DNA from 2 places in the Arthrobacter sp. KUASC02 genome. Region 1 is predicted to be linked to the other one. Evidence: riboswitches for the same ligand, from Rfam matches in the RefSeq annotation. Region 1 holds a riboswitch; the other holds the start of a gene.
What was found. Region 1 has a riboswitch for thiamine pyrophosphate ahead of AC6JAC_RS01665 (ECF transporter S component). Riboswitches for the same ligand answer to the same signal wherever they lie in the genome.
Positions count from the first base shown of each region.

Region 2: another riboswitch for thiamine pyrophosphate. It lies ahead of AC6JAC_RS09960 (bifunctional hydroxymethylpyrimidine kinase/phosphomethylpyrimidine kinase); the one in region 1 lies ahead of AC6JAC_RS01665 (ECF transporter S component).

Region 1 covers NZ_AP046053.1:373,363-376,916, reverse strand. The annotation lists gene AC6JAC_RS01670 (ABC transporter ATP-binding protein) at 1-701, opposite strand, end outside; gene AC6JAC_RS01665 (ECF transporter S component) at 718-1,350, opposite strand; TPP riboswitch at 1,424-1,566, opposite strand; gene AC6JAC_RS01660 (DUF4235 domain-containing protein) at 1,717-1,980, shown strand; gene mnhG (monovalent cation/H(+) antiporter subunit G) at 2,005-2,463, opposite strand; gene AC6JAC_RS01650 (MrpF/PhaF family protein) at 2,453-2,731, opposite strand; gene AC6JAC_RS01645 (Na+/H+ antiporter subunit E) at 2,728-3,273, opposite strand; gene AC6JAC_RS01640 (Na+/H+ antiporter subunit D) at 3,270-3,554, opposite strand, start outside.
Region 2 covers NZ_AP046053.1:2,174,305-2,177,858, reverse strand. The annotation lists gene rpmA (50S ribosomal protein L27) at 25-288, opposite strand; gene rplU (50S ribosomal protein L21) at 350-658, opposite strand; gene AC6JAC_RS09960 (bifunctional hydroxymethylpyrimidine kinase/phosphomethylpyrimidine kinase) at 982-2,571, opposite strand; TPP riboswitch at 2,554-2,651, opposite strand; gene AC6JAC_RS09955 (Rne/Rng family ribonuclease) at 2,783-3,554, opposite strand, start outside.

The sequences.
Region 1 (3,554 bases):
TGCAGCACCACGATCCGGTCCACCAGGTCTTTCCACACGCCCACGCGGTGTTCCACCACCACCAGCGTTGCCCCGGTTTTGTCCAGGCACCGGCCCACGGCGTCCCTGACCTCCAGGACGCCCAGGGGGTCAAGGTTGGCCGTGGGCTCGTCGAGGAGCAGCAGTCCCGGGCGCATGGCAAGGATGCCGGCAAGCGCAAGGCGCTGCTTCTGCCCGCCGGAGAGGGCCGACGTCGGGTGGTCCAGCGGCAGGTGGGCCAGCCCGACGTCGTCGAGCGCTTCTCCCACGCGCGTCCAGATGTCCGCGCGGGGCACGGCCAGATTCTCGGCGCCGAAGGCGACGTCGTCCCCCACGCGGGACAGGACCACCTGCGTCTCGGGGTCCTGCTGCATCAGGCCGGCGCGGCCGCGCTGTGCCCGCGGCGGGGCGCCGTCGATCAGGAGGGTGCCCGTCTCGTCCGAGTCGTCGGCGTCCGGCGTGCTTTCATGGTGGGCGCCGGCGTCGCTGTCGCCGAGTACCCCGGCCAGGGCGTGCAGCAGTGTTGATTTGCCCGCGCCGGAGGGGCCCAGCAGCAGCACGCGTTCGCCAGGCTGGATGTCCAGGTCCAGGCCGTGGACGGCGGGCTGGGACCGGCCGGCGTGCCGCCAGCCCCAGCCGCGTGCCGTGACCGCAGCCGGGCGGACGTTATCCGAAGATGTCATGAGCGGGGTGCGTTCGTCAGGAAAAGACGGGCTCCGTAGCTGCCTTGCGGGAGGCAAAGGAGCTGAGCACACCGGTCCGGGCCAGGCCGCGGGTGGCGATCCAGGACAGCGCACCGGCAATAATGGCGCCGGAAATGGCGGTGAAAATGATGTAGGCCAGCTTGTCACCGGCCGCGTAGGCGACGTTCCAGCCCCACGGAGCGAACGAGTCGTTCAGGCCGCAGAAGAGGCCTGCGCCGGCACCGGCCAGCAGCGAAACGGGCAGGTTGAACTTCTTGTACACGAACACCGCGAAGATGATTTCGGCGCCGAGCCCCTGCACGAAGCCGGAGAACAGCACGGAGGCACCGTACTGCGAGCCCATGATCAGCTCACCGGTGGCAGCCACTGTTTCGCAGAACAGTGCGGCTCCGGGCTTGCGGATGATTAGCATGCCCAGGACGGCGGGAATCATCCAGCCGCCGGCGATGAGGCCGGTCAGGGGCGGGTAAACGGCGTTCATGGCCGGGGTAACGGCGGCGGCGCCCTGGGACCAGGCCCAGAAAATGACGCCGCCGGCCACTGCGATCAACGCGGCAACCACAATGTCCACCACGCGCCAGCTGTACTTGCTGTGCGGCAACGCCTGCTTTGCAGAAATATCAGTCATGTCTTCCTCCTGAGGTACAGGAGGGGAGAGTGTTTCCCGGCAAGGGCCGCGGCTTCCGCCGCCTGCTGCCGGACACTCTGAGAACTCGACTCCCTTGCGCCGGTACTAACCGGATCAGGTTCGAGGGTCTGCGGCTGTCCGCACTCTCAGCGCCCGCCTCCGGTTCCCTGGACTGTTCCAGTGATGCCCGACGGCGACGCTCCCCTGTCGTATCAATTCGCCCTTGTGGGCGTGGACCAGTTTACACCCGCGGGCCCGCGAAATCCCGGGGCGGCTGTCACAATGCGCGGTGATGGGGGCGGCCTGATGCGGCTAGGCTAGGGGAAGCCCTGTTTCCGCCGTCTCCCACCTGTTAGGGGTACTGGAATGAGTTTTTTCATCAAGCTGCTTGGAACCGGAGTGAGCCTGCTGGCCGGATTTGCCGGCACGAAGGCCGTTGACGTCGTCTGGGAAAAGGTCACCGGACGCAAGCCCCCCAAGGGCGACAAGAACGACGTCCCCACCACCCTGCGCAGCGCCCTGACCTTTGCGCTGGTCTCGGCCGCTGTCAGCGCCATCATCCAGGTCCTGGCCAACCGCGGCACGCAGCGTGCCATCACCCGCTTCGCCAAGACCCAGGACATCGTCTAGGCCCAACCGTCCTGCGGCCCCCCGCTAGGATGACGCGCCGTCGTCGGCGGGACCGTCGTGCGCTGCGCGCTCGTCTGCTTCCTGGCCGCCGGCGGCCCGCCCGTCGGCGGTCTTCTTGTCCGCCGCCTTCTGCACCACGGCCTCCAGTTCGTCCGTCGTCAGCAGCTCCCTGTGCAGGTGCTTGGTGCGGTAGCCGGCCCGGCCCACCATGTGCGCGGATACGGGAACGGTGAGGACCTGGAAGATCCACGCCACGAACAGTGCGGGCCACACCCACCAGGTCCGCAGCTGCAGGCCCACCGAGGCCAGCAGCAGGAAAAGGCCCAGCACCTGCGGCTTGGTGGCAGCGTGCATCCTGCTCATCAGGTCGGGGAAGCGCAACAGGCCGATGGCCGCGCCAAGGGACATCACGGCGCCCACCACCATAAAAACGGCAGACACGGCGTCGATGACGGTGTCCACGGCGGATGGTTCAGGATTCATTGGGGTGCTCCCGCCGGTCGGCCACGAAGCGCGCCACAGTCACGGACCCGATGAACCCGATGATGGACAGCGCCACCAGCAGCATCAGGTTGTTCAGGTGCCGGTTCACGGCCATGTCGATGCAGAGCGTGGCCCCGATGATGGCCAGGAGCACGTCCGAGGCCAGCACCCGGTCCAGCAGCGACGGGCCGATGGCGATCCGGACAATGGCCCCGGCTGCCGCGAGCGACAGGATCACGGCCGTTACGGTCAGGACGACTTCCATCATGCGCCCACCTCCTGTTTCAGTGCGGCCAGTTCTTCACGCGTGCCCATGATCCGGATCAGTGCCGCCTCGGCATCCCGGACTTCCTTGCGCAGGTTCACGATGTCCTCCCCGCTCCGCACGTTCAGCCCGTGGATGTAGAGCGTGGACGTGGAGCGGTCCACCTCTACCACCAGTGAGCCTGGAATCAGCGAGATGACGTGGCCGGTGGCAGTGACCATCAGGTCCGAATGGCTGCGGAGCTGGACGGCGACGACGGCGTTGGTCACCTTGGGCCCGCGGGCCACCGCCAGGTACAGCACCTGGAAGCTGGCGGCCACCACTTTGCCCAGGAAAACGATGGCGAACGGGACGGCCCGCACGATGCTGAACCGGCCGCCCAGTTCCACCGGCGGCAGGTAGAACAAGCGCGCCACCACCACGGCGATGAGGGCTCCGAACAGGAGGTTCCCGGGGCTGAAGTCCTGCCAGAGCGCACCCCAGACAAACACCAGCCAGACGAGGAGGGGCAGTTCCTGCCGGATTGAGATCCGTCGGCGGTTCACTTCTGGACCTCCGGCTGCTGGCCCTCAGGCTGCGGGCTTTCCGGCTGCGGTTCCGCAGGTTCAGGCTGCGCGACCGGGGGCACCGGAGCGTTTTCGCCCAGCACCGCCTGGATGTAGGAACTCCTGTCCAGCATCTCCACGGCCGACTGGTCCGCCACCCGGAAGAGCGGCCCGGCGAAGACGGTGAGCGCCACGCCGAAGGCGACAAGCCCCAGGGTGGATCCCACCATGGTCCGCGGCAGCAGCGTGACGTTGCGCTTGCCCGCGCGGTCGCCGGTGTC
Region 2 (3,554 bases), 1.8 Mb from region 1:
GCTCCACCGGTTTAGATCTTGTTGTTACTCTGCAGCTGCAGCAGCAACGATGTTCACGACTCGACGGCCGCGGCGGGTGCCGAATTCGACAGCGCCGGGGGTCAGGGCGAACAGGGTGTCGTCGCCGCCACGGCCAACGCCGGCGCCCGGGTGGAAGTGGGTGCCACGCTGGCGGACGATGATCTCGCCTGCGGAAACTACCTGGCCGCCGAAGCGCTTGACGCCGAGGTACTGGGCGTTGGAGTCACGACCGTTGCGAGTGGAGCTCGCGCCTTTTTTATGTGCCATTTGAAATGCCTGCCTTAAAAATTCTGGGGAATCTGCTGAAAACCTGAAAAGTAACGGAAGGTTACTTGATACCGGTGATCTTGACCTTGGTCAGTTCCTGACGGTGACCCTGGCGCTTCTTGTACCCGGTCTTGTTCTTGAACTTCTGGATGACGATCTTCGGACCACGAAGGTCCTGGAGGATCTCAGCCGTAACCGTTACCTTGGCCAGGTCCGCAGCGGCAGACGTGACTTTGTCACCGTCTACCAGGAGCAGTGCGGGCAACTCAATGGTGCTGCCGGCTCCACCGGGGACGCGGTTCAGGGTAACGAAGTCTCCAACGGAAACCTTCTCTTGGCGGCCGCCTGCGCGGACAATCGCGTACACCACTGGGGAACTCACTTCTCTCGACGTTTATTACTAGATTTGCGTGCGGAACCTGGGTCCAATTGTTTGGCCTGGCTCACGCTGTGCCTCAACGCCGGTGGATTCCCCGGGGGAACCCATGAGTTATCCCACGAACCATTCCGCTTGTCATTCCAAACAGACTGTTCCGGGGTCATAACCCAAGTGTTGGCGTAAGCACCGAAGATCTAGACTACGCTAATTTTGCCTTCGGCCGCAAATGAGGCTGGCTCCGACGGTAGTACGTGATAGGCGCCACTCTGTGCAATACAGACTGCCGCTGCAACGACTTCCGGAACCGTGCCCCATTACCTTACCGGCTCCGGAACACTTTGCGGTGCAGCATGCACGCGCGGCGCGTCGAAAAAGTCCACCTCGTAGCGGCACGACTGCCGGAAGGCCAGGCGCATGGCCTGCCGTTCTGCTGCAGAGGCAGCCTGTGCGGCGTCGTCGGTGATACGCACTGCCTCCCTGGTGGCGGCGGCGAATTCCTCGTCGGCGTACGTGCGGAGCCAGTCGGCGTAGGGATGGCCCGACGGCGACCCGGCCGCCTCGAACTGACCGTGCAAGGTGGCACCCACCTCGGCGTAAAGCCAGAAGCACGGCAGCACCGCGGCCACGAGCACTCCATAGCTTCCGGAAACAGATGAGGCCAGCAGGTGGTCCACGTAGGACTTGGTGACCGGTCCCAGGGCGGCGTCCACGTTCCGGGTGCTGAGCCACGTCCTGTGCAGTTCGGACTCCACTTCCAGGCATTGTTGCGCCGAGCGGGCCCAGAAGAGCTGTTCGGCCTCGGTGGGGGCAATGGCGGCGGCACGGGACAGAACCCTGGAATAGCCGTTCAGGTAGATGGCATCCTGGGCAAGGTAATACGCAAAGTGCTGCTCGGTAAGGGAGCCGTCGGCGAGGCCGCGGATGAAGTCCAGCCCGTAGATGTCATCCAGGTCCGCTCCGGCGTCCTGCCGGAGCGCCGCGGCGAACTCCCCTGCGGCCAGCGCATCCTGGCCCTTCGGCGCCAGATGGTGGAAATGGTGCACCGGGCCGTTGCCCGTTCCCACCTCCAGCGCTCCGGCTTCCCTGAGCGCTCCCTGCAGCCATGGCTTCACTGCCCGCAGGGATGCCTCCCAATCCCCCAGCCTTGCCTGCGCGGTGGCCATGGCCGAGGACAGGGAACAGCCGGTGCCGTGGCTGTTCCTGGTGTCGATCCGCGCGCCGGGGACCACCACAACGTCCTGGGCGAGCAGTCCTTCAGTGTTGACGAGGGCGTCGGGGCATTCGCCGCCCTCGAGGTGTCCGCCCTTGACCAGCACCGTGGTGCCCGCCTGCGCGGCGAGGCGCTTGCCCTGGCCGAGTGCCGCTTCCCAGTTGTCCGCCAGTGGCTCGTTGAGCAGCATCGCCAGTTCTGCCAGGTTCGGCGTGATGAGGTCGGCCAGCGGCAGCAGTTCGCGCAGCTCGGCCTCGGCAGCCTCCTGCAGGAGCCGGTCCCCGCTGGTGGCGACCATCACGGGGTCAAGAACCACGACGGCGGGACGGGCTTTCTCCAGCCAGCTACGGACGGCGGCAATCACCGCAGAGTCGCCCAGCATGCCGATTTTCACGGCGTCGATGCTGATGTCGTCGCTAATGGCCTCTAGCTGCGCAGTCAGGAAGCCGGCCGGCGGAACGTGGACCGCCCGGACACCGTGGGTGTTCTGTGCCGTCAGGGCGGTGATGGCAGCCATGCCGTATCCCCCGTTGGCGGCAATGCTTTTGAGGTCCGCCTGGATTCCCGCCCCGCCGGACGGATCGGAACCGGCGATGGCCAGCACCCGCGGCGTGCTGCGCAGCGGGCCGCCTCCCGGTGCAGGCGCTACGGGCGTGGCAGGAGTGGGCAGGAATGATGAAGCCAAAGGAGACATCCCTTCGCCGGTGCTAACCGGACAGGTTCAACGGGTCTGGATCTCAGCCGGCCCTGTGCGCGGCACCCCGTGTCAGTCCCCTAGCCTAGCTTTTCCCCGCAACGAACTCGCGGGCACGGCCCGAAACACGCGTATTGCTACGCCTGTCCCGGGCCGCACCCGCGGTGTCAGCTGGCTGAACGAAAGCCTGGCCTGATCAAAGCTCGTTGGCTCAGAGTTCCGAGGCCGGGACCCCCACGCCAAGGATGATCGGCTCGTTGGCCGGCGCCTTGGCGGGCGCATCCTTCTTCGCCGGCTCAGGTGCCTTGGCTTCGTGCGTGTGCCCTGATGCGGCAACCGGGGCAGTCTCGTGGTGTTCCACGGACGTCTCGTTCGCTGCGCCCTGGGCACGGCTCGCGCTTCGGTTGCGGCGGGGACGGCGGGCCCGGCCCTGCACCGCGGTGTGGTCGGTGTAGTCGGCTTCAACAGCCTGGGCCGCCGGCGCCTGCGCTGCCGGTGCCTGCGGTTCAACCGGTGATGCCGGAGCCTCTGCCGCGGCAGGCTCACCAAGGTGGGCGAAAGCTTCGGCCAGGCGGTCAAGGGTCAGTGCCGGTCCGGAGGCAGGGGCTTCTCCGGCGTGCTCTACGAACGGCAGTGCCACCTTTTCGCCGCCAAAGGTCAGGACCGCTGCCGGCCGCCCTGCAGCAGCCACTTCGGTTTCCGACACCTTCGCGGGCCGGGCCGCAGCGGGTGCAGACGGGGTGGCCTGCGTCGGAGCCGGCCGCGCCGGCGCTCCTGCCTGCCCGGCCGGGGACTGGGCGCCCTGTGCCTGGGCTGCCAGTGCCTGGCCTACTGCCTGTGCTGCGGCGGCCGCGGCCGCGGGGGCTGCATGGCCGGCCTCGGCATCGTGGAGGTGGGCAGCATGCGCTGCCGCTGCGATGTTGGCCAGCGCCACGCGGGTCGCTTCAGCCTTGGCATGGCGCTCGGCGTCGGTGGGCTCGTGG